4 regions of the Paraburkholderia sp. EB58 genome follow, and region 2 is predicted to be linked to each of the others. Evidence: riboswitches for the same ligand, from Rfam matches in the RefSeq annotation. Region 2 holds a riboswitch; each other region holds the start of a gene.
The links. Region 2 has a riboswitch for cobalamin ahead of cobW (cobalamin biosynthesis protein CobW). Riboswitches for the same ligand answer to the same signal wherever they lie in the genome.
Positions count from the first base shown of each region.

Region 1 (7,289 bases), on a different contig from region 2:
CGGGTTTTCCTTTGCGAGAACCCCGTGAATGCATCCGTAAAAGCCACTGCGGCTATTTCCGCCATTCAGGCACCTGCCAACCAGGTCGTAGCATCGCAGCTGACCGAACTGCTAACCGCGTATGTTCCGGCACGTTTGCCGGTGCTCATTACCGGCCGCCCGGGTATTGGCAAGAGCGACATCGTGGAACAGGTTGCGCGAGCAACCGGCCACGAACTGCTCATCAGCCATCCGGTGGTGGAAGACCCGACAGATTCAAAGGGTCTGCCATTCCCGTCGCCCGACGGCCGCACGGCCTCCCACCTACCGTTCGGTGACCTTGAACGGGCGGTGCACAGCGCCTTGCCTCTGATCTGGTTTCTTGATGATCTCGGACAGGCCTCTCCGGCTGTTCAGGCCGCGAAGATGCAACTGTTGCTTGCGCGGCGAATCGGCAACCACGTGTTGCCTGATCACGTCACCTTCGTTGCGGCCACCAACCGGCGCACCGACAACGCGGGGGTAACGGGGATTCTGGATCCCGTCATCTCGCGGTTTGCAACCGTTGTTCAGCTGATCCCGACGATTCAGGACTGGTCGGCGTGGGCAGTACGTAACAACGTTCCGCCTGAGCTGATCGCGTTCCTGCGCTTCCGGCCAGATCTGCTGTCTGTCCAGAAAACCAGCCGGGACATTGAGAACTCGCCAAGCCCGCGCAGCTGGGGCTTTGTGGGCAAGACAATGAACGTGGTGCCGAAGTCTCTCGAACTGACCTCCTATGCAGGCTCGGTAGGAGAGGGCGCCGCGACCGAGCTGCTCGGCTTCCTCGGCATCTACCGGGAGTTGCCGTCGCCAGACGCAATCCTGCTGTCTCCCGACACCGCTCTCATCCCGGAGACGCCCGCAGCGCTCTTTGCGACAACGACGGCGTTGGCTGCACATGCGACCGAAGGCAACTTCGACCGCGTGCTGACCTACAACGACCGACTGATTGACGCGGGACACCGCGAATTCGGCGCGCTCCTCGCGCGTGACGCCATCCGGCGCACGCCGACCCTGCAGAACACGCACGCATTCATCCGTGCGCAAACCGGCCCCTCGGCGAAATCATCCGGGGCTGACCGGTAGGTCTTTACCGCTTCATCGCTGTTTTTCTTCGCCACGGCCCGCTTGCGCGCGCCGTGGCTTTTTTCTTTCCGCTGCATCCATTCATTTTTCTGTCTGGAGTTTTTCCATGAACATTACCGATATCAAATCGAAAGTCATGCTCGCGTCCGTCACCATCTCCACGTGGCAGGCTCGCTGCTTTGACGAAAAGGCGACTGAAGAAGTCGAGAAGTCGCATGAGACCAAGGGAATTGGCCGCTTCAACAAGCGTCTGATGCCCGAGCATGCGCCGAGCTACAAGGAAGTGGTGTCGATCGGCAATCGCATCCGCTCGTACTACTACGACCATTCGCTGAAGTACGACCAACTGGGTGTGCGCCTGCTGCCGACGATGATCTACATGGATTTCGCCGACCAGATGCGCAAGCTGAAGGACGAGTTCGATCTGGCAGTGTCGGTCTTCCTGACCGACTATCTGGACCTGAAGGAAAAGGCGCGCGCGGAACTGAACGGCCTGTTCAATGAGGCGGACTATCCGAGCCTCGCGCAGATGTCCGGGAAGTTCGGCATCAAGATGGCCGTGCTGCCGTTTCCGGACGCAAGCCAGTTTGGTATCGATCTGCCTGACGACATTCTCGCCGGTCTGCGTTCCGAGATTGACCAGCACGTGGTGGCCTCGATTTCTACGGCAAATAGCGATCTCGTTGGCCGTCTCTACGAGGCCACATCGAAGCTGGCTGACCGGCTGTATGCGGTCGGTAACGTGCGGCTCGATGTCACCAACCAGGTGCGCGAACTGTGCGAGTTGCTGCCGAAGCTGAATTTCAGCAACGACCCGAAGCTCACGCACATTCTCGACCAGGCCAAAAAGCACCTTGCGGTTCATACCGGTGCGGATCTGAAAGAGTCGCGTGTGCTGCGCTCGCAGGTCGCGTCCAAGGCGCAGGAAATCGAAGGGCTGATGGCGGCGTTCATGGGCGGTACACCGGAGCCGATGATCGAACAGGCGCCAGTGTTGCAGGAACAGACACCGCTTCTGCGACTCGTCGCGTGAGGTGGCCATGGATCCGCGTATCTCGAAGCAGCGTACTTCGCTTGTGCTGGACCAGCCGTTTTTTGGCGCGCTGGCTCTGCGTCTGAAGGTGGTCGAGGATCCGTCCTGCAAGACGTTCTGGACGGACTCGGTATCGATCGGCTACAACCCGGCGTACCTCGCGGGCCTGAACGACCTGGAAACGCGAGGCGTGCTGGCGCATGAAGTCCTGCACGTGGCCAACGGCCACTGCTGGCGCCAGAGCGATCGCGATCCCGATCTTTGGAATGACGCGTGCGACCACGCGATCAATCCGATTATCGTCGACGCCGGCATGCTGCTGCCGAAGGGTGCCCTGATGGACGTGCGCTTTCGTGGCAAGTCGGCCGAGGAGATCTACGGCATCCTTGTGCATGAGAAGCGGCAAAAGCAGAAGCAACAGCAGCAGGGGAAAGGGCAACGGGATGGTGGCAAACCGGGAGGGCAGTCTGACCAGCAGGCAGGCGATCCGACCGGGGGCAGCAGCCCGCCGCAATCCGCGAACGGCGCGAACACACCGTCCGCAGGCTCTGATCCGGCTGCATCTGCGAACGCCAATGCTGATCCCGCTCCCTCTTGTGGCGAGATCCGTCAGTACGTAGCCGACGACCGCGCGAAGCAGGAAGCGGAATGGAAGGTTGCCGTGCATCAGGCCGCGAAAGCGGCCCAGATGCGCGGTGGCATGCCAGGCGGTCTGCAGGGGATGATCGCGCAGGCGGTCGAGCCTGCTGTCGACTGGCGGCCGATCCTGCATCGCTTTGCGCAGGATTTGTCGCCGACGGATTACAGCTTCGCGATCCCGAACCGTCGCTATCTGCATATGCGCCTGTACCTGCCATCGCTGCACGAACCGGCGGTTGGCGACGCGGTGTTCGTGCGCGACTCGAGTGGTTCGGTCTGGGATGAGACGCAGGCGCAGTTCGCAGCGGAAATCCTCGCCGTGAACGATGCAGTGCGTCCGCGCCGGTTGATCGTGATGGACTGCGATACGCGGGTCACGCAGATCCAGACCTTCGAGCGCGGTGAAGCCGTCGACCTGCAGCCCGTTCTTGGTGGTGGCGGAACATCGTTCCTCGATCCGTTCAGGCGACTCGCGGACGACGGTATCCACCCTGCGTTCCTGGTCTATCTGACCGACATGGACGGCCGGTTTCCCGATGAGGGACCGTCATATCCGGTGCTGTGGGCATCAACAACGCCGCTGCGGCGCGCCAGACAGGCGCCGTTCGGCGAGGTGGTTGAAGTGATCTGTTAGTGGGCAGACTGTTCGCCCGTTCTCTTAACCCACGCCCGGCTATTGCCGGGCTTTTTTTTGGCCAAGAAAAAGCCCGCGCAGTGGCGGGCTGAATCCATATCGGAGGAGACATGGAGGAGACGCACTAAGTATAAACCCTTAACCGATTTTGGCAAGTGCGTCGTGGCGGTGTCGGGTGCCACAGAAAGTGAAAAGTGTGCCAGATAAGTGAAAAAGCGCTGCCGACGATAGTGAAAAATCCCGCAGCTGCTGAAAGACAGTAAGACAAACGCCCGGACATCCGGGCATTCTCTTTTTGGTCGGTAGTCCTGAACGTGCTGGGGTTGCGCCGGCCGAAATCGACCCGGAACTGCCGTTCGCCTATCTCGACATCGGAAATTCAGAACGTCGGGACAGGCTGGTCTCACTCCATAGCATCGTTCACGTACCACGGCGCGAGATCAAGGATCAGCCCGTGGTGATCCCGGCCTAGCCGATTTCCACCTCGTCCAGTTTCTTTGCGCGGTAGACGATGAAAGAGATGACCCAAGCCGCTGCGAAAATCCCGATGATGCCGTAGCCGAGCAGGCCGAAATTATTGTTGAGGTCGCTGATACGGTCCCAGAACCATCCTTGCAGATTCAGCTCTCCTGCGATCAGCCCCAGTGTTTCGATCCCGCCAATCAGGATCGCCACGACGGCGGAGACGATGGTGATGGTGAGGTTGTAATAGAGTTTGCGGATCGGCTTCACGAAGGCCCAGCCGTAGGCACCGAGCATGAGGATGCCGTCGGTCGTGTCGATCAGCGACATGCCGGCAGAGAACAGTGCCGGAAAAGCAAGGATGGACCAGATCGGCAATCCCTTGCTGGCCTCTGCTGCGGCGACGCTCAGCAGGCTCACTTCCGTCACTGTGTCGAATCCCAGTCCGAACAGAAAACCTACCGGCAGCATCTGCCAGCTCTGACCGATTAACCGGAAGAGCGGCTTCAGTATCCGGGCGATGAATCCCCGGTTGCAAGCAGGATGTTGAAGCTGTCATCGTCGTAAGCACCGCCGCCCCGCACACGGCGGTAAGTCTTATAAACGTCCCGGGCGACCACGAGATTCAGGGCTGCCATCAACAGCAGGAAAGTGCCTGACACAAGCGTGCCAATAATGCCCGCGATGTTATTGAAGGATTCAAAGCCACTCTGCAGGCTCATCACCGTGATGGCAATGATGACCGTGCCGATGAGCAGCACCAGAGAGTGACCGATGGAAAAGAAGAAACCAACACCTACAGGGTGCTTGCCTTCCTGCATTAACTTGCGCGTAACATTGTCGATAGCGGCGATATGATCTGCATCCACCGCGTGGCGCAGACCAAAGCCATAGGCCAGCAAAGCGGTGCCGAGCAGTACCGGGCGACTATGGAAAGCAATGAGCGCCCAGGCCCAGGCGCCAAGGTTGACGGCGATGAGAAAGACGTAAATGCCGATGACCTTGCCTCTCACATCGGCGGAACTGTCGTTGAAAACGTGTTTTAAAGCTCTGAGCATGGTTTTGCCTCCAAATGGCGTTCGTCTCAGCAAACCGGCTCAGGCAGCAGAACCTGAACCTTCACCGGGGCACCCCGCCCGATGCGTATGCGTCGACGCCGTTTGATGGCAGGTCTCCTGGCTGGCGGGTCGACGCCCATTGCCGGCCTTCCCGGTTTCCCAGTGGCCCTTCTGGCATGGACTCGCCGCTCACAGTTGCGGGGGCAGCCGCAGACTCGAGGCGCGAAAGCCTCCACTGCGTTCCCTTTTGATCCCGTCGCCGGGAACCATCAGCGCGCAAGCGTAATGGGCCGTGCTATGAGAGGTCAATCGTTTAGCCCGGCAGCGCGGCAAAAAGACGGCGTAACGCGCTCCGATCCCTGCTATCGAGGACGATCGAAAGCTTCTGAAAGGGAATTGACGGTTGAGTGATCGGCGCACTCGCATCTGATAGCGCTCCTGGTTTGGTCGATTGGCAACGATCTGGGTCACGCTGCCGAACGACTGCTTGTAGCCGCACGCAGCCTTCGCAACCGGCGCAGCGCGGGCCGCTCTCACACACTCCGGCAAATCCAGCGAATTCGCGTCACAAATCCGGCGAGTCCACTTTACTCGGTTCCGCGTTATCTAGCGCGTGACCGAATTTGTTGTCAAGTTCTTGATTTTTGTTGGCACCCAGTCCAACGAATTCCGTTCCCCTGCACTGTGTCGGTAAACCGAATTCGTTGGAGACTCGAAACGGAATTGACTGGACTTCCCGGAATCGGCCGTCGTAGGGTCTTCTACTTGCGGCGAGCCGAAGCGCGGACGGTACCCGGTTCGGGCGGCCAATCGCCGAACGGCGGGAGAGCTGCAGGGAAACGGATTAAACTGGACAGCCGGGAAAGAGTGCGGATGCAAACGAATGCCGTGCCGCGGCGAAGGGATACCCGCCGTGCGGCCGCTCCAAAATAAACCCGTTGATGCCATAGCGAGAGCCAGCAGTCATGCAGCGCTGGCTGTACCTGATCGTTGCACTGAGGCCCCGTGCGTGCCGGCCACATCCAAGTATCGCCCCGATACGGTCATGTTGATGCGAAACGATAACTCTAGCTGTCACTTCGGCCGAAAAAAAGTGATGCTGAACGAGCGCTTTCCTATGAATACGTTAGCGTTAGCCGCCTAAACCTTGACAATTTCGCTAGGCCTGTATGAGTTGTCGCCAGCCATTCGTTTCTGATGGAATGAGCGGCGACCTTGAGCGTAGCGCGTCCCGCAACTATAAACGGGGAACCGATTCGCTGCCGTTTAGCGCGTCCAATAGGCGTTGGACATCCACTGGCTTGGTGAAATGAACGTCGAAGCCTGCTAACCTCGCTTCGCTTTTATCCTGCTCCAGGCCCCACCCAGTGAGCGCAACAAGCAGCAGCTTTTGCCCTGACCGCGTTTTACGGATGTTTCGCGCGACTTCGTAGCCGTCCATTCCGGGTAAGCCGATGTCCAGGACAACCGCGTCGGGATAAAACTCGCCGAGTAACTGTATGGCGCGTAAGCCATTCTCAGCGACCTGCGTTGCGTGACCTTCCATTTCAAGCAACATGGCGAGGCTAGCCGCGGCGTCCTCGTTATCGTCAACGACAAGCACTCGCTTAGATTCGCCCTTTGTCGGCACAGGAGCGGGTTCGTTGCTTGGTGGATTTTCCGAATCGAGCAATGCCGGCAGTCTCACGGTGAACTCACTTCCCGATCCGATACCCGCACTTTTGGCCGTGACGGTGCCGCCGTGCAAGTCAACCAAGGTCCGCACGAGCGACAGGCCAATGCCAAGACCGCCCTGAGAAAAGTCTTTTCCCTTGGACAACTGAGAAAACGTCCGGAATAGTTTCGGAAGATCGTCGGCTGAGATGCCGATGCCGGAATCCCGCACGGATACCACCGCATACCCCTGGTCTTGCTTGCCGGTGAGACGCAATGTGCCGCCACGCGGGGTGTATTTGGCCGCGTTAATGAGCAGGTTCGATAACACTTGCGAGAGTCTGGTCGGGTCAGCGTCGAGGAAAACCGGCGTGCTCGGATATTCGATGGTCAGTTGGTGGGAAGCGGCATCCACAGTCGCCTGCGACGTCTCGACCGCCGTTCGCATCAGCGCCGATAAATCGACGCGTGTCTTTCTAAGTTCGATCTTTCCTTCATTGATACGGGACACTTCCAGCAGGTCATCCACCAGATGTGCCAAGTGCCCCAACTGCCTGTTCAGAACGTCATGGGACCACTGCACCTGTGGGTCGGAGAATTCTTTAAGTCTCAGCAGATCGAGCACCATCCTCATCGGCGCGAGGGGATTGCGTAGCTCATGCGCAAGCGTTGCCAAAAATTCATCTTTGCGTCGGTCCGCCAG
Region 1 is NZ_JBNDMQ010000038.1:55,913-63,201, forward strand. Features, by position in the region: partial or broken gene P3T40_RS36835 (ATP-binding protein) at 64-1,100, shown strand; gene P3T40_RS36840 (hypothetical protein) at 1,214-2,140, shown strand; gene P3T40_RS36845 (vWA domain-containing protein) at 2,148-3,413, shown strand; partial or broken gene P3T40_RS36850 (HoxN/HupN/NixA family nickel/cobalt transporter) at 3,882-4,933, opposite strand; cobalamin riboswitch at 5,024-5,219, opposite strand; gene P3T40_RS36855 (hybrid sensor histidine kinase/response regulator) at 6,171-7,289, opposite strand, start outside.
Region 1: another riboswitch for cobalamin. It lies ahead of P3T40_RS36850 (HoxN/HupN/NixA family nickel/cobalt transporter); the one in region 2 lies ahead of cobW (cobalamin biosynthesis protein CobW).

Region 2 (7,289 bases):
AATCACCGCCTGCGCGCGGCGCTTCGCCTGACTGCCCTCGCCCGGATCGTTGACGATAAACGGATACAGATGCGGCAGCGGCCCGAGAATCAGATCGGGCCAGCAGGCGTTGCTCAACGCTACGCTTTTGCCCGGCAGCCATTCGAGGTTGCCATGCTTGCCGACGTGCACCACTGCGTCGATCCCGTACTGGTGACGCAACCAGAAGTAGAACGCCAGATACGCATGTGGCGGCACAAGGTCCGCGTCGTGATAGCTGGCGTAGTCGCCCTGCTCGCGCGAGCGCGACGGCTGAATGCCGACGAATACCTGGCCGCAGCGCCAGCCTGAAATCATGAAGCGGCCGCGCCTTAGAGTCGGGTCGTGCTCCGGCGGACCCCAGCGCGCGTTCAAGGCGTCGCGCGCCTCAGCAGGCAGGCGCGCGAAGTGCACGAGGTAATCGTCGAGTGCGAGGCTTTGTAGTGCCGGACGCAGATCGCGCACTACGGGGTCGTTGGTGACGCCCTCGGTCAGCTTGCGCAGCAAAGCGTCGCCGTCCGCGGGCAAGTCGCCCACTCGGTAACCCTGGTCGGCCAGCATCTCGAGAATACCCACCACCGAGGCCGGCGTATCGAGCCCCACGCCATTGCCAATGCGCCCTTCGCTCATCGGATAGTTGGCGAGGATCAGCGCGAGCTTCTTGTCAGCGTTGGCGAGGATGCGCAAGCGGCACCAGCGGCGGCTCAATTCTGCGAGGAAGCCGATCCGCTCGTGATCGGGCTGATAACGCACCACGTCCACTTCGGTATGCGGACAACGGTACGCAAGCCCCTTGAAGCTGATCGCCCGCGTAATGATGCGGCCGTCCACCTCGGGAAGCGCGATATGCATGGCGATGTCGCGCGAGTTGAGTCCCTGGTTGTCCTTGACCCAATCCTCGCGATTGCCCCCGCTCAGGATCACCTGCATCACGGGTGCATCGCCTGCGAGTGCGAGAGGTTCGGGGTCGTCGATGGCGGTGGCCGCGAATGCGGTGGTATTCAACACGAGCGCGACATCATGTTGCGTGCACAACTGTTGCAAAATCTCGCGGCTCATGGCGTCTTTGAGCGAGGTCAGCGCAATCGGCAGCGGATTCAGGCCCTGCGCTTCGAGTGCCTCGATCAGGGCGTCGAATACCGCCGTATTGGCGGCCTGCAGATGCGCCTTATAGAACAGGATCGCGACGACCGGCGCGTCGGCGCGCCAACGCGCCTGCCATTCGGCGATCGTCGGTATGTCGCGATCAGGATGATAGAGCGTAGCCGCCGGCAACACGCGCGGCGGCGCCGGCTCACTCCCCCAGCCGAGCGAACGGTAGGCGATGCAACGCAGAAACGCCTCGGCATTCTGCGCGCCGCCTTCCCGCAGGTAGCGCCATAGCTGATGACAAAGCGCGGCATCCGCAGTGCTGCGCGCGAGCAGGTTCGGATCTTCCTGCAGGTCGCCCGAGAACATCGCCAGCACCTGATGCTTGCGTGCCGCAAGCGCGACGACCTGCTCGATCCCGTACGGCCAATACGCTTCGCCGCCCAGATGATCGACCACCACGATCCGCGCATGCTGCAACACGTCCTCGACATAGAAATCGACCGAGGCTGGTTGCCGCAGGTAAGTGACATTCGCGAGACGCACGCTTGGAAAGCCATCGCCTAGACGCGGCACGGCGCTGGCGAGCAGCGACAGCGTCGTGTCGGCGGAACTGAGCACCACGATCTCGGCGGGCCGCTGATCGATGCGGATGACACCTTGGGTGTCGTCGACGAAGCCACCCGGCGTGGTGCGCAGCAGATGCATGATCGATTACGCCTGTTGCGCTTCGGTGTTCAACGCAGCGTCGAAGGCGCGTTGCAGTGCGGGCTGATCGAGATCCTCACCGATCAGCACGAAGCGGCTCTGCTGCGTTTCGCCCGCTTGCCAGCGGCGGTCGAAATAGCTGTCGAAGCGACGGCCCACGCCCTGAATCACCAGACGCATCGGCGCGCCGGGCAAGGCAGCAAAGCCCTTCACGCGATAGATCGTGTTGCTTTCCACGAGGCTTTGCAGCGCGGCAATCACGGCCTCGCGCGATGGCGCCTGGGCCTGCACCACCACCGAATCGAACTCGTCGTGATGATGGTCCGCGTCCTCTGCGGAGCCATGATGATCGTGGCGCAGATGAATCGTCGCCTCCGAGGCCGCTTCGAGGCCGAACAGCGTGTGCAAATCCAATTGGCCCATATGCGCGCGCACCACCTTGACCTGCGACGGAATCTCTTCGCGGATCAATGCTTCGACGGCGCCTTGCTGCGTGTCGTCGAGCAGATCTGTCTTGTTAAGGATCACGAGGTCCGCAGCGGACAACTGATCTTCGAACAATTCGTGCAGCGGCGACTCGTGATCGAAATTCGGATCGGCCTTGCGTTGCGCGTCTACTGCCGCCGGGTTGTCGGCGAACTGGCCGCTTGCGGCTGCGGGGCCGTCAACCACCGTGACGACCGCATCCACGGTAAAGCTGTTTTTGATGGCCGGCCAGTTGAATGCCTGCACCAGCGGCTTGGGCAAGGCGAGGCCCGAGGTTTCGATCAGCACGTGATCGATCTGGTCGCGGCGTTCCACCAGCTTTTCCATCACCGGGAAGAATTCCTCCTGCACGGTGCAGCACAGGCACCCGTTGGCGAGCTCGTACAACCGGCCTTCGGTCTCATTGCCCTGTTCGTCACAGCCGATGCCGCAACCTTTGAGGATTTCGCCGTCGATGCCGAGTTCGCCGAACTCGTTGACGATCACCGCAATGCGCTTGCCGCCTGCTTGTTGAAGAATGTGCAGCAGCAGCGTGGTTTTGCCGCTGCCGAGGAAGCCCGTCACAACGGTGACGGGGATTTTGCGCATGGGGTTCTGCATGGTAATTCCGTCGAAAGAGATGGCCGATTCATGGGCACGGGAATTGAACAGACGAAACGCGGGGACGGAAAACGGCGTTGCAGCAGCAACGGGAACGTGTAATGAAGTCATGGACGACACGCCGCATCCCCGCGGCGCCAACCCTCTTCCCTGGCCGGTATCCGGGCTGGCGAAAGCGCCGCTTCCCCTTCCCAGGCGAGTGATTTCTCGCCCAGTGGTTGCATGCATGCGCGACCTTGCGCGCAGGCACTGAAGCCGGCTCTGCACCGCTTGCGCGATGCCTTCGCTTACCGTTGCGGGGGCAGCACAGGTTGGTCCGGTCTTGTGAAAGTGGACGCCCTGTTTCCCGTTTAACTGCGTGCGCGGGAACGCGCACACGAGCACCAAAGTGCCTGGGAGTTTAGGCCTGCAAGCCCCGTGCGTCAAGGAAACGGGGCGGGCGACTGCGAGCATGGCTTGTGCTATCGTATGCCCGCGTTTGGTGCCCGAGCTCGGTGCCGGCGCATGTTGGCGCACGTGCAGTTGAACGGGACACAGGATGCGTAATATGGGGCACCGCATGACCCAAACCGCCTCACTCAGCATTGGTATCGGCTGCAGGCAGCACACCTCTGCAGACCAGATCTCAGCCGCCGTCCATGCGGCCCTGGACGCCTATCCGTTCGAAGCGATTCGCTGCATCGCGACCATCGAATCCAAGGCGCAGGAACCCGGTCTGCTTGAATTTTGCGCGCGTCACGCGCTGCCGTTGCTAACCTTCAACCGCGCCGAAATAGCTGCCGTGCCTGCGATTCCGACACCTTCCGCCGCCGCCCGCGCGCATCTCGGCGTAGAGGGCGTCTGCGAACCGTGCGCCCTGCTCGCGGCGCCAGGCGCCCGCCTGATCGTGCCAAAGACGGTGCTCGACGGCGTCACCGTCGCGATCGCATCGAGCGCATGCGGCACGGCATCCCAAACCTTAGAATCCAACGACCTACAGGACCTTCCATGAAAACCGATCCCGAATCGCATCTGCGCATGACCCAGCGGCGTCGCGAAGGCCACGAGAAAAAGCAGGCCGAAGCGACCATCGAAAAGGGCCTGCTGATCGTCAACACCGGTACCGGCAAGGGCAAAACCACCGCCGCGTTCGGCATGGCCGTGCGCGTACTCGGCCACGGCATGCGCCTTGGCGTCGTGCAGTTCATCAAAGGTGCACTGCACACGTCAGAGCGCGATTTTCTGGGCAAAATCGCCAACTGCGATTTCGTCACGATGGGTGACGGCTACACGTGGAATACCCAAAACCGCGATGCCGATATCGCCACCGCCCGCAAAGGCTGGGACGAAGCGCGCCGGATGATCGAAAGCGGCGAGTATCAGATGGTGATTCTCGACGAACTGAACACCGTGCTGAAGTACGAATATTTGCCGCTCGACGAAGTGCTGTCGGTCGTGAACGCGCGTCCCGAGATGCTGCATGTGGTGATTACCGGCCGCCACGCGCCGGATGCGTTGATCGAAGCGGCCGACCTGGTCACGGAAATGCGCATCGTCAAACACCCGTATCGCGAGCAGCACGTCAAGGCGCAGCGCGGCGTGGAATTCTGAGCATGCCGTCCTGTCCCGCTCTGTTCATCAGTGCGCCGGCTTCCGGTCAAGGCAAGACCACGATTACGGCCGGCCTTGCCCGCCACCATCGGCGGCAAGGGCGGCGCGTGCGTGTCTTCAAGACCGGCCCGGATTTTCTGGACCCGATGATCCTCGCACGCGCAAGCGGCGCACCGGTGCTCTCGCTAGACCTGTGGATGGTCGGTGAAGACGGCTGCCGTGAGCTGCTTGCGCACGCGGCAGCCGAGGCTGATCTGATCCTGATTGAAGGCGTGATGGGGCTCTATGACGGTACGCCGAGCAGCGCCGATCTCGCCACCGCGTTCGGTGTGCCGGTAGTGGCAGTCATTTCCGCCAAGGCGATGGCGCAGACCTTCGGCGCGGTCGCCTTCGGTCTCGCGAACTTCCGGCCGGAGGTGCCGTTTCATGGCGTGTTCGCCAACCGCGTTGGCTCGGCGCGCCACGCGCAGATGCTTCAGGAGGCGCTGCCATCCGGGCTGCGCTGGACCGGACATATTGCCAGCGCCGACGAAATCGAACTGCCGGAGCGGCATCTCGGATTGCATCAAGCGGGTGAAGTCGACGATCTCGATGCACGGCTTGATCGTGTAGCCGACGCGCTCGCGCAAACGCCGCTCGCCGAGTTGCCGTCGGCGGTGCAATTCCGCGCACCATCGGAGCGTCGCGAGTTACCGCGTCTGCTCGATGGCAAGCACATTGCGATTGCCCGTGATGCAGCGTTCTCCTTCATCTATCCGGCCAACGTCACGCTGCTCGAAACATTGGGCGCGCGGGTCAGCTACTTTTCCCCGCTTGCAGACCAACCCGTGCCGGAAGCCGCGGACGCGGTCTATCTGCCTGGCGGCTATCCCGAACTGCATGCACAGACGCTCTCGCGCAACGCCCTGACCGCGGAAGCGATCCGCGCGCACGCGGCGGCCGGAAAACCCGTCGTCGCCGAATGTGGCGGTATGCTCTACCTGTTCGAGCAGCTCACCGACACCCAAGGCTCGACCATGCCAATGCTCGGCCTGCTGCCGGGCCATGCGACGATGCAGACCCGCCTCGCCGCACTCGGTATGCAACAGATCGACAGCATCCATGGGACCATGACCGGTCATACGTTTCACTACTCGAAGTTGACGACAACGCTGACGCCGCACCGGACGGCCACTCGTCCGCAAGACGATGCGCCCGGCGAGGCCGTATTCCGTGCCGGCCCGATCGTCGCAACTTATATGCACACCTACTGGCCTTCCAACCCGGCCTTCGCGGCCGCCCTGTTCCATGGCGAAGTGTTTTAACGATTCTGACCGCGAGGCCGTCTACCGCGCCATCTATGAACGGCGCGATATGCGGCACTTCGTGCGCGACCCGGTCGACCCTGTTGTGCTTCGGCGTTTGCTCGATGCGGCGCATCACGCGCCGAGCGTCGGCTTCATGCAACCGTGGCGCATTACGCGCATCACCGACTCGGCGCTGCGTGCTGCGTTACACGAGACGGTGGACCGCGAGCGGCTCGCGACCGCCGACGCGCTCGGCAAACGGCGCGACGAGTTCATGAAACTCAAGGTCGAAGGAATGCTGGAGTGCGGCGAACTGCTGGTGATGGCCCTGATGGACGGCCGCGAAAAGCACATCTTCGGGCGCCGCACGTTGCCGGAGATGGATCTCGCCTCGGTGGCCTGCGCGATCCAGAACATGTGGCTGGCGGCGCGCGCTGAGGGTCTCGGAATGGGCTGGGTGTCGCTGTTCGACGTCGACGCTGTGCGCACCCTGCTGCATATGCCGGGCGGTGCGCGTCCGGTGGCGATCCTATGCCTTGGCCATGTCGACCAGTTCTATGCGGAACCGATGCTCGAAACCGAGCGCTGGGCGCGCCGCGTACCGCTTGCTGACTGCGTGTTCGAAAACCGCTGGCCTGAGGAAAGCAAGCCGGAATAATCCGGCGTCAACGGTTTGATGCGGCGCGCAGACAATCAAGGCTGCACCGGCTTGATCGACACAACCCGCGGCCCATCGCCCGCAGCGTCCGCGCGCAGTTTCACGCGCCAGTCCGGATGATCAGCGAAGGGGAATTGCGCCAGCGCGCTCTTCACCAGATACGGAATCGCGTGGAGCGGATCGGCGTCATGATCCTGGCTCACGACGCTCACCTTGTAGACCTCGTGACCATTGGTCTGCTCGAAGAAGCGCAGCGTCAACGAGTGCTTATACGAGTGGCGGCCAAACAGCGAAAACGGGGCTTCGCCGGAGCTGCCGCACCCGTCTTGCTGCACACAATCCGCCGAACCGACCCCAACGGTAGCAAGCCGCGTGTCGTAAGCAATCGACAGCAGATAGTGCGCGCGCTGCTGGGCGACGTCAGCGAAACCATACTTGCCGAGTTCGGCGCGGATCAATGTTTCGTATTCCGTATGATCCGGATTACCGTCCTGTAACGGCGAGCGTGCCAGCGCATAACTGTGCTCGCCTTGCATTGGGGTATCCGTGGGCGACGCCCGCACGTCGGCGCTGACGCCAGCACATCCTGTCAGGCCAACGGTCAGGGTTGCTGCGATCAGCGCAGCGCATATCAGCGTGGCTCTCATCGTTTTCTCGCTTCTAAAAAATGCAGGATATCCATCACGCTTGCGCAAGCGGCGTGTCGTCGAGGGCCGGCAGCAACACGGTAAAGGCGGTGCCCTGGCCTGGTGCGCTGACCACCTGCACATCGCCCCCATGCCGCGTCACGACGGTTTTGACAAAGGCCATCCCGAGGCCCGCGCCGCCGGTGTCCGGCTGCTCGGCCTCGTGAA
Region 2 is NZ_JBNDMQ010000021.1:88,796-96,084, forward strand. Features, by position in the region: gene cobN (cobaltochelatase subunit CobN) at 1-1,815, opposite strand, end outside; gene cobW (cobalamin biosynthesis protein CobW) at 1,822-2,901, opposite strand; cobalamin riboswitch at 3,037-3,304, opposite strand; gene P3T40_RS27360 (cobalamin biosynthesis protein) at 3,461-3,892, shown strand; gene cobO (cob(I)yrinic acid a,c-diamide adenosyltransferase) at 3,889-4,491, shown strand; gene P3T40_RS27370 (cobyrinate a,c-diamide synthase) at 4,494-5,795, shown strand; gene bluB (5,6-dimethylbenzimidazole synthase) at 5,779-6,435, shown strand; gene P3T40_RS27380 (DUF4136 domain-containing protein) at 6,471-7,082, opposite strand; gene P3T40_RS27385 (CHASE2 domain-containing protein) at 7,117-7,289, opposite strand, start outside.

Region 3 (7,289 bases), on a different contig from region 2:
CCCCTGTCTCAACAACGCGGACAAAGATACGGATTGCTTGCAAATGGTCCATGGAATCTGCCCCGTCGATTATCCACACGTATGGATAGATAAACCACGATACACCTATTTATCCGCACGGGTGTTTAAACTAAGCTGGGCTCAGTCGTCCACATAGGTGAACCAGGAACTCTGAAATGAAAACCTCTCTTTATGAAAACATCCATTCGAGCAAGCATGCGGGAAAGGTAGCACTCGTGACTGGCGGTAGCACCGGAATCGGCCTCGCCACTGCCAAGCGCCTCGCTCGCGAGGGTGCAACCGTGTTTATTACCGGTAGACGTCAGGCGGAATTGGACGCTGCGGTTGTTGAAATCGGGCACGCGGCACGTGCGATACGTGGCGACATTTCGTCGGCGGCGGACCTCAAGACCATTGTCGATACGGTGGCCGCGGAACATCAAAGGATCGACATTCTCTTTGCCAATGCGGGCGGCGGAGAGTTCGTCCCTCTCGGCGAGATCACCGAAGCACAGTTCGACAAGTACTTCGGCATCAACGTGAAAGGTACCTTGCTCACCGTGCAAAGTGCATTGCCGCTCATGCGTCCGGGTAGCGCGATCGTGATAACAGGCTCGATCGCATCGATACAAGGAACACCGGCCTTCGGTGTTTATGCCGCCACCAAGGCTGCCCTACGCTCCTTCGCCCGTACCTGGGCGTCGGATCTCAAAGGGCGCGACATCCGGGTGAACGTGGTCGCACCTGGCGTCGTCGTCACGCCTGCCTATAAGACCGAACTGAAGTTGAGTGACGACCAGATTGAATCGTATAGCAAGGAAGTTTCCGCAACCACTCCCCTCGGCCGCGTGGGTGACGCCGACGAGATCGCGAAGGCGGTTTCCTTTCTCGCGTCCGACGACGCCAGCTATATCACCGGGACGGAACTGTTCGTCGACGGCGGGCTCGCGCAGGTTTAATTTTCAGCGTTGCGCCCGACCCGGACGGTTACTGGCGAATACCCAAAGTGAAGTCACGGCGCGACCTCACGACTGTGCCGGCCACCATGCCCATCCGCGAGCCGAACGCCGTAATTCGATAACCGAGAGTGGCGCGATCTCGATACGGCTGAACGATGCCGGGGGTGCGTTCAATGCATGAATCAAAGCGGCACGGATAACCGGCGCATGGGTGACGGCGACCACACTCGCCGTCTCGTTCAGCGAATCAAGCCAGCCACTAACCCGTGCAAGAACCTGCACAAAGGACTCGCCGCCATGCGACGCCGCATCGGGATCGCGGCTCCATGTTGCGAGCTCATGCGGCGCGTCTTCCGCAACCTCTGCAAGCCGCCGGCCGCGCCACTGACCATAGTCCATATCTGCGAGTCCGGGCGCAACAAGCGCCTTAAGCCCGAGCGACTGCGCCGTATCGCGTGCGCAAGCCGCAGGACTGCTGAACGCGACCGCCTCCTTGACCGGAGGCATGCGTTCGCGCCAGGCCATGGCGTCCGCGATCCCACGCGCGTCCAATGGATCGTCGGCGGGAAACCTGCCCTGCCGCATCGCGGGCGTCGCTGCGTGGCTGACCAGCAAAACACGTGTATCCATTCTTTCCTTTCAGTTGAAAACCATGCCGGTGGCGCGCACGACACCTTGCATTTACCCGATCATGAAAGCTTAGCGCGTAGAATACGCCTTAGCGTGGAGCACGGAAGCCGGTGCAAGCCCGGCGCGGTCGCGCCACTGTAAGCGGTTCACCGTCGAACCGAAAGCCAGACCCGAGCTCCGCGTCACTTCTGCAATCCACTATTGGGGCGCGTAACCCCTGGAGAAAGTCAATCATGACTGACGCTGCATTGAATCCGGCCGCCGAGCCGACTCCCATTCCTCTGCGTGAACTGCTGCCATGGGTCATCTTTGGCGGCTTGATCATGCTGCTCGCCATCTACTTCGTGGGTGCTGAAGAGGGCGCGACATCGCTGGTCCCCGGTATGTATGTCCACGAATTCGTCCACGACGGCCGCCACCTGCTTGGCTTCCCCTGCCACTAACGCGGAGTCCATCATGGTCGGTAAATTGTTGGTACGCGGCATGCTCGCGGGCGTCGCCGCGGGTCTTCTCACGTTCAGTTTCGCCAAGCTGGTCGGCGAACCCCAAGTGGATCAGGCCATTTCCTTCGAGGAAAAGGCCGATGCGGCAAAGGGCGAACCGCCTGAGCCCGAGATCGTCAGCCGGCACACGCAGGCAGGCTTAGGTCTCTTGACCGGTGTGGTCACGTTCAGCGCCGCGGTTGGAGGTCTGTTTGCACTAACCTTCGCCTATGTGTTCGGCCGTGCCAGCAAACTGGGGGCACGACCGTTGTCTGCCTGGCTTGCGCTCGCGGCATTCATCACCCTGGTGATCGTGCCGAACATCAAATACCCTGCCAATCCACCTTCGGTGGGTGACCCCGAGACGATCGGGATGCGGACCCGCTTGTTCTTCCTCATGATCGCGATTTCGATCGCAACGATGGTGTTCTCGCTCAAGGTGCGCAAGCATGCTACTGCACGCCTGGGTCAATGGAATGCGTCGATCGTTGCGGGCATCGTGTTTGTTGTAATCATCGGTGCCGTGCAGTTGGCGCTGCCCGTGATCAACGAAGTGCCGGCGGCGTTCCCTGCGGTTCTGCTCTGGAAGTTCAGGGTCGCGGCGATCGGCATGCAAGTGATCTTGTGGACTACGATCGGCTTGCTGTTCGGCGCGCTCGCCGAGCGTGCCCAACGCCCCGCATCGACAGGCCGGATCGTCGGCAAGTCGGCTTACCTCTAAGGCAATGCAACCGCTTGCGCGGTTGCATCCTCCCTCCTCCGAAATCACATACGTCAGTAGGCATCTCGTGAAACGCCCGCAATGCAGCGGGCGTTTCACCTCACCAAGCTCGCGTCAGCAGTGCTCCAGCGCGTACGACAAGTCGGCGATCAGATCGTCGGGATGCTCCAGCCCCACAGACACGCGAATCAACCCTTCCGATACGCCCGCCTTCGCGCGTGCTTCAGCGGGCACGCCTGAATGCGTCGTCGAGGCGGGGTGACAGATCAGCGACTCCGTACCGCCAAGGCTCACGGCCGATTTGAACAGCGTCAGGCCGTTGATCAGTTTGAACGCCTGCTCGCGACCGCCGTCGAGGACGAAAGCAAACGTCGAGCCAGGCCCGGTGCATTGACGCCGGTAGACCGCCTGATACACTGGGTCTTCGATCAGTTCCGGATGCAGGACTTTCACGGGATGATACGGATTGGCCGCGAGCCACCGCGCGACGGCGCTGCCGCTGCGTGCGGCCTGCTCCATGCGCAGCACCAGCGTCTCCATGGAGCGTGTGATCATCCATGACGAATGCGGATCGAGTTGCGAGCCCAGCATGCTGCGGATAGAGCGGACTTTCGTGATCAGGCTACGGCTGCCGGTGACGCCACCCGCCACCAGATCGCTATGACCACCAATGTATTTCGTCAGCGAATACACGCTCAGGTCGATGCCCTGCTGCACCGGCTTCTGATACAGCGGACCCAGCAACGTGTTGTCGCACACCGAAAGAGGACGATAGCCGTGGCGCGTTTCGAACGCGTCGATCTCGCGGCGCAGCCCTTCCAGATCGAATAGCGCGTCCGTCGGGTTGGCCGGTGTCTCGACGTAGCACATCCGCACAGGGCCCTTTTTCGCCGCCGCTTCGAGTGCGTCGTGGATCGCCTCCACCGAAAGCCCATCCTCGATCACCTGGGATTTGATGCCCCACTCCGGCAGAAACTTTGAAATCAGCGTTTCGGTGCCGCCATAAAGTGGCACGGACTGAACCACACAGTCACCTGGGCGCAGAAATGCCAGCAGAATCGCCGCGATAGCAGACATGCCGCTCGAGGTCACGACAGCGGATTCGGAGCCATCGAGCAACGCAAGACGATCTTCGACGATCTCGAGATTCGGGTGATTAAAGCGGCTGTACACGAGGCCCGCGCTTTCGCCTTCCGGTGAAGGCTTGCGGCCTGAAACCATATCGAAGAAGTCTGCGCCGTCCTCGGCCGTGCGAAACGCAAACGTCGACGTCAAAAAGACCGGCGGTTTCACCGACCCTTCCGACAGGAAGGGATCGTAGCCGTACGACATCATCTGGGTTTCAGGGTGCAGATCGCGATCGGCAATCGTGCGCTTGTGATAGTTGCGATAGGCCATGCTTTGCTCCATGCCATGTCGTAGGGAAGGTAGAACGGTGGTTGCAGTCCCAGCGCGCATTACGCTCAAAGATGATCGCTCTTTGGACTTGCGCGCGACCATGCTACTCCTTGGCGACAATTCACAGCGAGGAGCACGACCAGAAATGACAAAGCCGGCCACCCGAAGGTGGCCGGCTTTCTTGCAAGAGGTGCCTGGTATTCAGTCCGTAATCGCTTGTAGAACTTGCGAGGCGGCGCAAGTGCCTTAGGCGGAAGCGCGCAGCTTCCTGGCAGCCGCGACCATGTTGGTCAGCGCCGGAATGACTTCTTCCCACTGACGCGTCTTCAGGCCGCAGTCCGGATTCACCCACAGGCGTTGCGCCGGAATGCGTTCAGCCGCCTTCTTCATCAGTTGAACGATGTGCTCTTCGGTCGGGATGTTCGGCGAGTGAATGTCGTACACGCCCGGTCCGATTTCGTTCGGGTAGTTGAAGTTGTCGAACGCGTCCAGCAACTCCATATCCGAGCGCGAGGTCTCGATGGTGATCACGTCCGCGTCCATATCGGCGATCGAGGCGATGATGTCGTTGAACTCCGAATAGCACATATGCGTGTGGATCTGCGTGTCGTCATCCACGCCATTGGCGGTGATACGGAACGACGTCACCGCCCAGTCCAGGTATTCCTTCCACTGCGACTTACGCAGCGGCAGGCCTTCGCGCAAGGCGGCCTCGTCGATCTGGATCACACGCACCCCGGCCTTTTCCAGGTCCAGTACTTCTTCGCGGATCGCCAGTGCGAGCTGGTAGCACGACACCGAGCGCGGCTGGTCGTCGCGCACGAAGGACCAGTTCAGAATCGTCACCGGGCCTGTCAGCATGCCCTTCATCGGCTTGCTGGTAAGCGACTGGGCGTACTTGATCCATTCGACGGTCATCGCCTTCGGGCGGCTGATGTCGCCGAACAGGATGGGCGGTTTCACGCACCGCGAGCCATACGACTGCACCCAGCCGAACTGGCTGAACGCGTAGCCATCGAGTTGTTCACCGAAGTATTCGACCATGTCGTTACGCTCGGCTTCACCGTGAACCAGCACGTCAAGACCCAGTGCTTCCTGCTCGCGCACGCTGCGTTCGATCTCGGCGCGCATCGCGGTCTTGTAACCGGCTTCGTCCAGTGCGCCGCTCTTGAACTGGCTGCGCGCATGGCGGATCTCGCCGGTCTGCGGGAACGAACCGATCGTCGTGGTCGGGTATGCCGGCAGCTTCAACAGTGCCGCTTGCCTGTCGGCGCGCGCCGGATAGGCGTTTTTGCGCTGACCCAAGCCCGGATTGATCTTCGCGAGGGCGGCTTTAACCGCTGGGTTGTTCACACGCGGCGACGCACGGCGTGCGGCAATGGCCGCAGCGTTAGCGGCCAGTTCCGCCTTGACGGCGTCGCGGCCGTTGCTCAGCGCGGTGTCCAGCACCTTCAATTCGCCGAGCTTTTGCAGCGCGAAGGCAAGCGACGAGCGGACTTCCGCATCCAGCTTCTGTTCGCTTGCCAGATCCACCGGCACGTGCAGTAGCGAGCACGACGGTGCGATCCAGAGGCGTTCGCCCAGTTGCTTCGCGACCGGTTCGAGCCAATCGAGTACGCCGTTAAGATCCGTCTTCCAGATGTTGCGGCCGTTGATCACGCCCAGCGACAGCACGCTGTCTTTCGGAAGTTGAGCGATCACCGCATCCACTTCAGCGCGGGCATTGATCGCATCCAGATGCAGGCCTTGTACCGGCAGTTCGCAAGCCAACGACAGGTTGCCCAGCAACTCGCCGAAGTACGTCGCCAGCAACAGCTTCACCTTGCTGCTCGAAAGCGCCTGGTATGCGGTCACGTACGCCTGCTGCCATTCGGCGGACAGCTCCGTGACGAGGATCGGTTCGTCGATCTGAACCCATTCGACACCTTGCGCCGCCAGCGTAGCCAGCAATTCCGCATACACCGGCAGCAGGCGCGGCAGCAGCGCCAACTTGTCGGACTCGTCCTTGGCCTTGCCGATCGCCAGATAAGTAACCGGTCCCACGATCACCGGCTTGGCCTTGACGCCTTGCGCCTTGGCCTCGGCCAGTTGTTCCAACAGGCGCGACGGATCCAGCTTGAATTCGGTGTTAGCGCTGAATTCGGGGACGATGTAGTGATAGTTCGTGTCGAACCACTTGGTCATTTCGCCGGCAGCGACGCCGCCGCAGCACGCGCTGTGGTCCTCGGCACCTTTCGCCGAGCGGCCGCGAGCCACGCGGAAATAGTTGTCGATGGCATCGCCGTGAAAGCCCTGCACGCGTTCCGGCAGGTTGCCCAGCGTGAAGCTCATGTCCAGCACCTGGTCGTAGAAGGCGAAATCGCCCACGGCAGCCAGACCCAGGTCAGCCTGGTGTGCCCAGTGACGCTGGCGCAACTGGGCGCCCAGCGCTTTCAGTTCGCCAAGCGAGGACTCGCCTTTCCAGTAGGACTCCAGCGCGAATTTCAGTTCGCGCTTCGCGCCGATACGCGGAAAGCCCAGATTGTGTGTTGTTGCCATCGTGTCGCCTTGGTTCGGTCAGGTTGCGGATGGGCAGATCGTAGCGAACACGGTTTATGAAGTAAAATGGTGTTAATTCAACGAATCATGAGTTTAGCTCATGTACCGGCATGCTTGAGAGAATTCACCTGACCATTGTCCAGGCGGTGGACAAACACGGCTCGCTCACCGCGGCGGCGGACATCCTCTGCGTAACGCAATCCGCCCTCAGCCACTCCATGAAAAAGCTGGAGCAGCAACTGGGTACGGATATCTGGTTCCGCGAGGGCCGCAGCTTGCGATTGACCCAGGCCGGTCAATACCTGCTTGCGGTTGCCAATCGCCTGCTGCCGCAACTGGATCTCGCGGAGGAACGCCTTAAGCAGTATGCGCAGGGCGAACGCGGCGCGCTGCGCATCGGGATGGAGTGCCATCCCTGCTATCAGTGGTTGCTCAAGGTGGTCTCGCCCTATCTCGCGCGCTGGCCGGACGTGGATGTCGACGTCAGGCAGAAATTCCAGTTTGGCGGCATTGGCGCCCTGTTCGGCTATGAGATCGACCTGCTCGTAACGCCGGATCCGC
Region 3 is NZ_JBNDMQ010000001.1:469,069-476,357, forward strand. Features, by position in the region: gene P3T40_RS02160 (LysR substrate-binding domain-containing protein) at 1-52, opposite strand, end outside; gene P3T40_RS02165 (SDR family NAD(P)-dependent oxidoreductase) at 177-959, shown strand; gene P3T40_RS02170 (histidine phosphatase family protein) at 1,026-1,589, opposite strand; cobalamin riboswitch at 1,652-1,783, shown strand; gene P3T40_RS02175 (CbtB domain-containing protein) at 1,823-2,032, shown strand; gene P3T40_RS02180 (CbtA family protein) at 2,046-2,792, shown strand; gene P3T40_RS02185 (cystathionine gamma-synthase family protein) at 2,907-4,190, opposite strand; gene metE (5-methyltetrahydropteroyltriglutamate--homocysteine S-methyltransferase) at 4,437-6,728, opposite strand; gene P3T40_RS02195 (LysR substrate-binding domain-containing protein) at 6,839-7,289, shown strand, end outside.
Region 3: another riboswitch for cobalamin. It lies ahead of P3T40_RS02175 (CbtB domain-containing protein); the one in region 2 lies ahead of cobW (cobalamin biosynthesis protein CobW).

Region 4 (7,289 bases), on a different contig from region 2:
GTTCTCGTTCGGCCGCGCGGCGCTGCCCGTGACGAGCGAGTCTGAGCGGACTTTTGCCACCGCAACGCTGCGGACGGTGCTGTCGGTGGCGTGGGTGTTCGGACCCTCGGTGGGTGCACTGGTGCTGGCGGGGATCGGCTTCTACGGGCTCTTTCTGTTCGCGGCGGCGTGCTTTGTGGCTTGCGGCGCCATCATCTGGCGCATGCACGAAGCTCCGGGTGGAGACTTGCATGAGTTGCCGGACCACGTCCCCGGCGATCCGGCTTCGTCGCTGGAAGTCACCACGGTCGAGCCCGAAACGCCGGTTAAGCCTGATTTCGTTCATCCGGTCGCGCCGTCACGCGTGATCTGGCGCTCGGTGCTGGCGCTGACGCTGATCGGCCTCGCCGCCAACGCGACGATGATCGTGTTGCCGCTCTATGTCGTCCACGGTCTGCACGGCACCCGCATCGACGTGTCGATCATGCTCGGCCTCGGCGCTTTCCTCGAAATTCCGATGATGCTGGCGCTGGGCGCCCGCGGCGCGACGCTGAACAAGCTGCGCTGGCTCGCTGCGTGCGCTGGCGTGCATATGCTGTATTTCATCTGCGTGGCCTCAGTCGGTTCCATATCGTTCCTGATTCCGATGCAGGCGCTCAACGCGTTCGTGGTGGCGGTGACCTCGTGTCTCGGCATGACCTATGTGCAGGATCTGATGCCACGCTCGCCCGGCCAGGCCACGGCGCTGTTCTTCAACTCGGCCCGGGTCGGCTCGATTCTGTCGGGCGTGCTATCCGGGTTGCTGGTCGCCGGGGTCGGCTATAGGGGCACGTTCCTGTTCTGCGGTTTACTCGCGCTCGGGGCGCTGATCCTGTTCGCGGATCCGCCGTGGCGGCGCTGGGCGCGCTATGTTCAGGACCGGTGGCCGAGCCGTTAGGAGTGACGTCCTGTGTCTGCACACAACTGGGTTGATCTACACCAGCACGAACGCACCGGGATAGAAACGCTGCGTGCGCATTTCGAAGGGCATGCCTACGATCCGCACTGGCATGACGCGTATCTCATCGGTTTCACCGAGCAAGGCGTGCAGCAGTTCGATTGCCGTCGCGCGCGTGTTCAAAGCACGCCGGGCCATGTGCTGATGCTGGAGCCGGGCGATATCCACGACGGCCATGCGCCGTCGGAGGGCGGCTTCACCTATTCGATGCTGTACCTCCAGCCGGATTGGCTCACGCGCGAACTGAGAACATGGTCGGATGCAGTGCCCGCAACGGGGCAGCCGCAGTTCCCCGCTACCCTGAGCGACGACATCGCGCTTGTCACCTCAATCGCCACACTGTTTCGCGTGTTGCGTAGCGAAGAGACCCGCGTCGTGCAGCAGGCAGCCACCGACAGCCTGCTCGAACACCTGAGTCGCCATCTCGTCTGGCGCCTGCGTCATGAAGGCGATCCCCGCATCCCCCCAGTCGCACAACGCGCGCGTGACTATCTGCATGCCCATCTGCACGATGACATCGGCCTCGACGGTCTGGCTGCGGCGTGCGGGGTCGATCGCTTTCGTCTGTCGCGTGCGTTCAAGGCCAGTTTTGGGCTTGCGCCGCATGCTTATCTGATCCAGTTGCGGCTGACCAAGGCACGTCAATGGCTTGCGCGCGGGGTGGCGCCGGCGGAGGTCGCGCACGCGCTCTGTTTTGCCGACCAGAGTCATCTGGGGCGGTGGTTTCGCCGCGCCTACGGGCTGACGCCCGCACACTACGGCAAGCGCTGCACAAATCTTCCAGACTCCGCGCTGAGCCACGTTTAGTCTTGCCCTTGAAGGGCCTGAAGCGGTTGGTGCCGCGCGGGTCCGCGGAGCACGGCTCCGAAATGACTCATTCTTCGACCATTAAGGCTCCAAAGGATGAGTCAACGTGATACGGCAAAGGAATGGAAGGGATGGAGTTCGATACGAAAGTGGCGCTCGTGGTGCGTGACGACCTGGCGTCATGGCAGAAGCTGAACGTCACCGCGTTTCTCGCCACCGGCATTGCCGCAACGGCCCCTGCGGCGATTGGCAAACCGTACGAAGACGCGAATGGACGGCAGTACGCCGCGTTACTTGGGCAGCCCATGATGATTTATGGCGGCGACGCGTCTGGCCTTCTACGCGCGTTTCAGCAGGGCCAGCAACGCGAGTTGAACATCGCGGTCTACGTGAAAGCGATGTTCTCCACCGGCAACGACGACGACAATCGCGCCGCCTTCCATGCCGAACCCACTGACCAGCCCGACCTGGTTGGGATCGCATTGCGCGGGCCGAAGAAGGCGGTCGACAAGGCCATCAAGGGGCTGTCATTGCATCCGTGATGCACGTGATGGTCTAAGACGGATTCGCATGCGCGAACCCGGTTATGAGCGTCGTTTAGCCCCTCGTAGCGAGATCCGCAAAACTGATCGATTTTGCTTCGCACGCTTGTGTGAAGGCCGCATCGTAGCTCGTGAAGAAAACCACGCGGTCCTGGCCCAGCTGTTTGAACAGATCGACCAGGACAGCGCGCGCAGCGGCGTCGAGCCCGCCACCCGGTTCATCCGCAATGACGACGGTCGGCGCCCCGACCGATGCCGACGTCAGGAAGATTTTCTTGCGCGTGCCGAACGACATCTGCTCGAAGCGCTTCTCGAGATGAGGCGTGACGCCCAAGCGGTCTGCCAGTTCGAGCGTGTGGTTCTCGAGAGCTGTCTGTCTTTGCGCGGCTACGCGTTCGAGAAACTCTCGCCCAGTCTCGAGCGGATACGTCAGGCAGTCCTCGGGCACGTAGGTGAGGGCGGATTTGGCCGCAAGCGGCGCGGTGCGCAGCGAATGACCGCCCAGCCAGACCTCGCCCGCATCGGCCTCGATCTCGCCAGCGAGAATGCCGAGCAGGGTTGACTTGCCGCTGCCGCTTTCGTCGTTCAGCGCGACGCAGCCCGCACTGGCGCTGTAATGCAGTCCGTGAAAGATGGTGCGTCCGCCGTAGCGTTTGCACAGATTGTCGAATCTAAGCATGGCTCATCCAGTTTCTCAGACTGGCAAGTTTACATTCTTAGGGCGAGGAAGGCGTGTAGATCGCGTCGCATACGCGTCCTGCCGTGTCTCATCCATCCCACGCCGAGCCAGAATTAATTCAACCGGCATCGGTTCGCACGTAAAATGCCGCCCATACGACTCGTGGAAGCTGGTGAAAATCCAGCGCGGTCGCGCCACTGTGACCGGTTTCAGCATGAACCGGAAGTCAGACCTCGGCGTCGTATCCCTCTTCCGACTTTGGGGCGCGTAATCCCCAGGAGATATCCGTATGGCCGACATTGTCTGCGGTCTGGACGTTGAGCCAGACCCGTATCCCGTAGATTGCCCAGCTTCGTGTCCGGTTGCGAATCTCCGTTGCGCGTGTGTGTCGACGCACGCATCGGTATACGAGCACGCACGTCTCTAAGGCGCGCTAACCGCACGCCCCCCGGCTTGAGGGTTGATCTTGCTTTGCCCACACCACGGCTTGGAGTGCTGCGCATCCTTCGACAAGGAAAGAGCTTTGCAATGACCTGTATCGGACATCGAACGATCGCGTTCGCGCACGCGGCATGTCATCCAATCTTCTAGTAATAAGGATGTCCCTTTTGAAGTTCCGTCGTCTCATCATCACTTCGGCCTTGACCGTCTCGGCGTGCCAGATTGCGCAAGCCGCGGACGACTCGACGTTGCCGCAACCGGACCAACAAGCTCCGGCAACCACCACGCTGCCGAATATCCTCGTGACCGGCGACACTCAGCATCTACCGCAATCGTTCGATCAACGCTATGCCTCGACGCAGGTTCTTACTCGCGCGGACCTGAACCGACTGTCGCCGATTGACCCTAGTATCACGCAGGCCCTCGCCACATTGCCCGGCGTGACGATTACGCAAAACGGCGGCCCGGGTTCTTTGGCCGGCGTTAGTATCCGTGGTTCGTCGACGAATCAGGTCGCGGTGTTTATCGATGGTATCCGGGTCGGCTCCGCCACCACCGGCGAAGCGGAGTGGGCCGATCTGCCGACCTCCGCGTTCGACCGCGTCGAAGTCATTTCTGGCCCGGCGGCCGCGTCATTCGGTGCGGATGCCATGGGCGGCGTCGTGCAATTGTTCACGAACCACGCTTCAAATCAGCCGAACCAGACCACGATTTCCGCGGGCGGCGGCTCGAACAAGACCTTCGATACGCAGGTCCGGACTTCAGGCAGTATTCCGTCCACCGGTCCCCTGGCTGCGTTGTCCGGGCTAACCTACTCGCTGGGCCTGCATGACTACAACACGGCGGGCATCGACGCGACCGCGCCGTGGGCCTATGGCCACGAGGATGGCCGTAACCCGTACCATGCACAGAACGTGGACGCACGCCTCGGCTATGCGCACGACAACTGGTCGATCTCCACGTTTGCCCTTTACCACAAGTCAGATCTCTCTTATGACAATGCGGGCGGCGATGACCGGCAACTCGATCATCAACTGACGACGGGCGTGGCGTTCCATCTGGATATCACGCCTTTCACCCAGTTCGACCAGTCGGTTGGCTATGCGAACGACCGTCAGTTCCTGTATTCGAACGCGCCGGGTATCCCGACCGACGAGATCGACTCGACGCGCATCAGCTCGTCTACCTCGCTGACGCATCAGGAACACGGGCTTAAGCTTTTCAATTTGCCCCTGTCGGGCGAGACGAAACTCACTTACGACCTTTCGCGCGAGCAAGCCTTCCTGCCGATCGACATTCCCTCGGGCGTGCCGACACGTAACGATTCAGCCGTCTCTCTGCATCAATCAGCCACGTTGGGTGATTTGACGGTGTTCCTTGCGGGGCGCCACGAGATTATCGAGGGCCAGTCGGTCAATACCGGCAATATCGCCGTGGCCTATGCGATCACACCGATTTATACGGCACGGCTTTCGTATGGCAACGCATTCCGTCTGCCAACTTTCGATGATCTGTACTATCCAGGTTACGGGAACCCGAACCTGTTGCCTGAGCGCAGCGATACGGTTGAAGCCGCACTGGACGCCGCCACGTCGTTCGGTACCTTCACGGCTGCTGTGTATGACACGCGCGCCCACGACCTGATCACGTATGACTCGGAGACCTTTCTCCCCGTGAACGTCGGCCGGGCGCATATTCAAGGTATCGACCTCTCATACAAGGGCGCGCTCGGCAATTCGACGCCTGTCAGTCTCGCGGTCGGCATTCTGAATCCGCAGGACGTCACTGATCAGACGTGGCTGAATCGCCGTCCGCGTCAAACCGTCAGCCTGACTGTCGATCACACGTGGGACGAGTTTCATATGCATGCGCTGAGCACCGGGGTCTCGCTGCTTTACGGCGGCTCGACTTTCGACGACCAGGCAAACTCGATCTATCTGCCGTCGTACACAACGGTCGGATTGCGTGCTGCGTACAAGGTCAATTCGCATCTGACCGTGTCCGCGAACCTGTCGAACCTCTTTAACCGGCAGTATGTGACGGCGTACGGCTACAACTCGCTGGGCCGGACGGCATTCGGTAAGGTTTCCTACACGTTCTAAGCTGGGCTGGTCGCAAGCGATTGACCTGATCGCTTGCGACCGCCTGGCCGCCGACAGGCTCGCGCTTTCTCTTTACCCCTTACGGAACACCGGCGCACCCCACGGAGCACCCGTCGTACCGCCGTCGACCACGATTTCCGCCGCAGTAGTTCCCGAAGCGTCATCCGAGGCGAGGAACAAGGCGGCTTTGGCCACTTCTTCCGGCGTGGCGAAACGAGCGAGCGGAATACCCGCGGCAAGCGCTCCTTCAGTCGCGTCGATGGTTGCCCCGGTTCTTGCGCCGCGTGTCCAGATCGGCGTGCGCGTGCCGCCTGGGATAACCGTGTTCACGCGGATGCCGCGCGTGACGAGTTCAGATGCAAACACCTTTGCCATGCCGGTCACGCCCGCCTTGGTGGCGGAATAAGCGGCTGAGCCCGGCGAACCGAGCTCGCGCATGACCGATCCGTTGAGGACGATCGAACCACCCGCGCCCATCAGCGGCAACGCTCCTTGAACGGTGAGGAAAACGGCGGTGAGGTTGGTGCGCAGAATGGCCTCGAACGCGGCGGCGGTCGTGCCGCCGAGCGGCGTCGGGCCGGAGATGCCTGCGTTGGCGAACACCACGTCGAGCGACCCATAGGCTTCCTGGATCTGCTTGAACATCGAATCGATCGCCGCCGGATCGTCGAGATCGACGGCGATGCCGAGGGCGTTTTCACCCAGTTCGGCCACCGCGTTGTCCAACTTCGAGCGATCGCGCCCCGTAATCACAACACGGGCGCCTTCGGCGATCAAAAGTTGTGCCGCAGCAAAGCCAATGCCACTGTTGCCGCCAGTCACGAGCGCTGTTTTTCCAGAAAAACGCATTTTCCTTCTCCTGTGTAGTGCGCGGCGAGATCGCGTCCAGAGCCGCGTCTGCTCGCCTTGCGAAAACCTATTATGCGGCGCAGGCAGCCGCCGCATCCGAACCATCACGAGCATTACCAACACTCGAAATCTGTATGTTGATCATCATGCACATTTTCAGTATTATGCTCATCATGCAGATTGTCAAGCGTCACGGAGAAAAAAATGGGCTATTCGCAGGCACAGAAGGCTGAGAGCCGGCAGCGGGTTCTGGAGAATGCGTCGCGGCAGATTCGCGAGCACGGCATCGAGGCGCTCGGCGTGGCGGACTGCATGCGTAGCGCAGGTCTCACACACGGGGCGTTCTATGGGCACTTCGCTTCGCGCGACGCGCTGATCGTGGAGGCGCTCGAGTACGCGCTCGGTCAAAGCAGGGAGCGCATTGCGGCGCGGGAAATCGGTGCCGGCAAGCGAGCTGAGACGCCGCTGCAGTCAATTGCCGAAGCGTTCCTTGACGAGCGCCACGTGAAGAATCCCGGTAGTGGATGCGCGCTGTGTGCACTGGCGGGCGAGGCGCGGCATGCGAGCACTGATGTCCGGGCGCTGCTGACCCGGTATTTGCATGAATTCACCGCACATGTCGCGCAGGCTACATCGAGCGGCGACGAGAAGTGGGCGCTGGGCATTGTCGCGACTATCGTCGGCGCCATTACGCTCGCTCGCGCAGTGGATGACGACGAGTTGGCTAAATCGATTCTTTCTTCGTCGCTCGCGCTGGTTCTGGCGCAGGACAGTGGCGGGCGGTAACAGGGGTAGTTGGGCGACGGTTTTTCGGGTGTGAGGGTATGCTGGTGCGGTTGGCCAGATTCCCGCTCAAGCGTCCACAACCGTCTCTAACCGCATCAGGTATTTAA
Region 4 is NZ_JBNDMQ010000004.1:363,439-370,727, reverse strand. Features, by position in the region: gene P3T40_RS08875 (sugar efflux transporter) at 1-916, shown strand, start outside; gene P3T40_RS08870 (AraC family transcriptional regulator) at 929-1,783, shown strand; gene P3T40_RS08865 (DUF2000 family protein) at 1,915-2,325, shown strand; gene P3T40_RS08860 (ABC transporter ATP-binding protein) at 2,381-3,004, opposite strand; adenosylcobalamin (AdoCbl) riboswitch at 3,158-3,249, shown strand; gene P3T40_RS08855 (TonB-dependent receptor domain-containing protein) at 3,604-5,547, shown strand; gene P3T40_RS08850 (SDR family NAD(P)-dependent oxidoreductase) at 5,620-6,396, opposite strand; gene P3T40_RS08845 (TetR/AcrR family transcriptional regulator) at 6,601-7,182, shown strand.
Region 4: another riboswitch for cobalamin. It lies ahead of P3T40_RS08855 (TonB-dependent receptor domain-containing protein); the one in region 2 lies ahead of cobW (cobalamin biosynthesis protein CobW).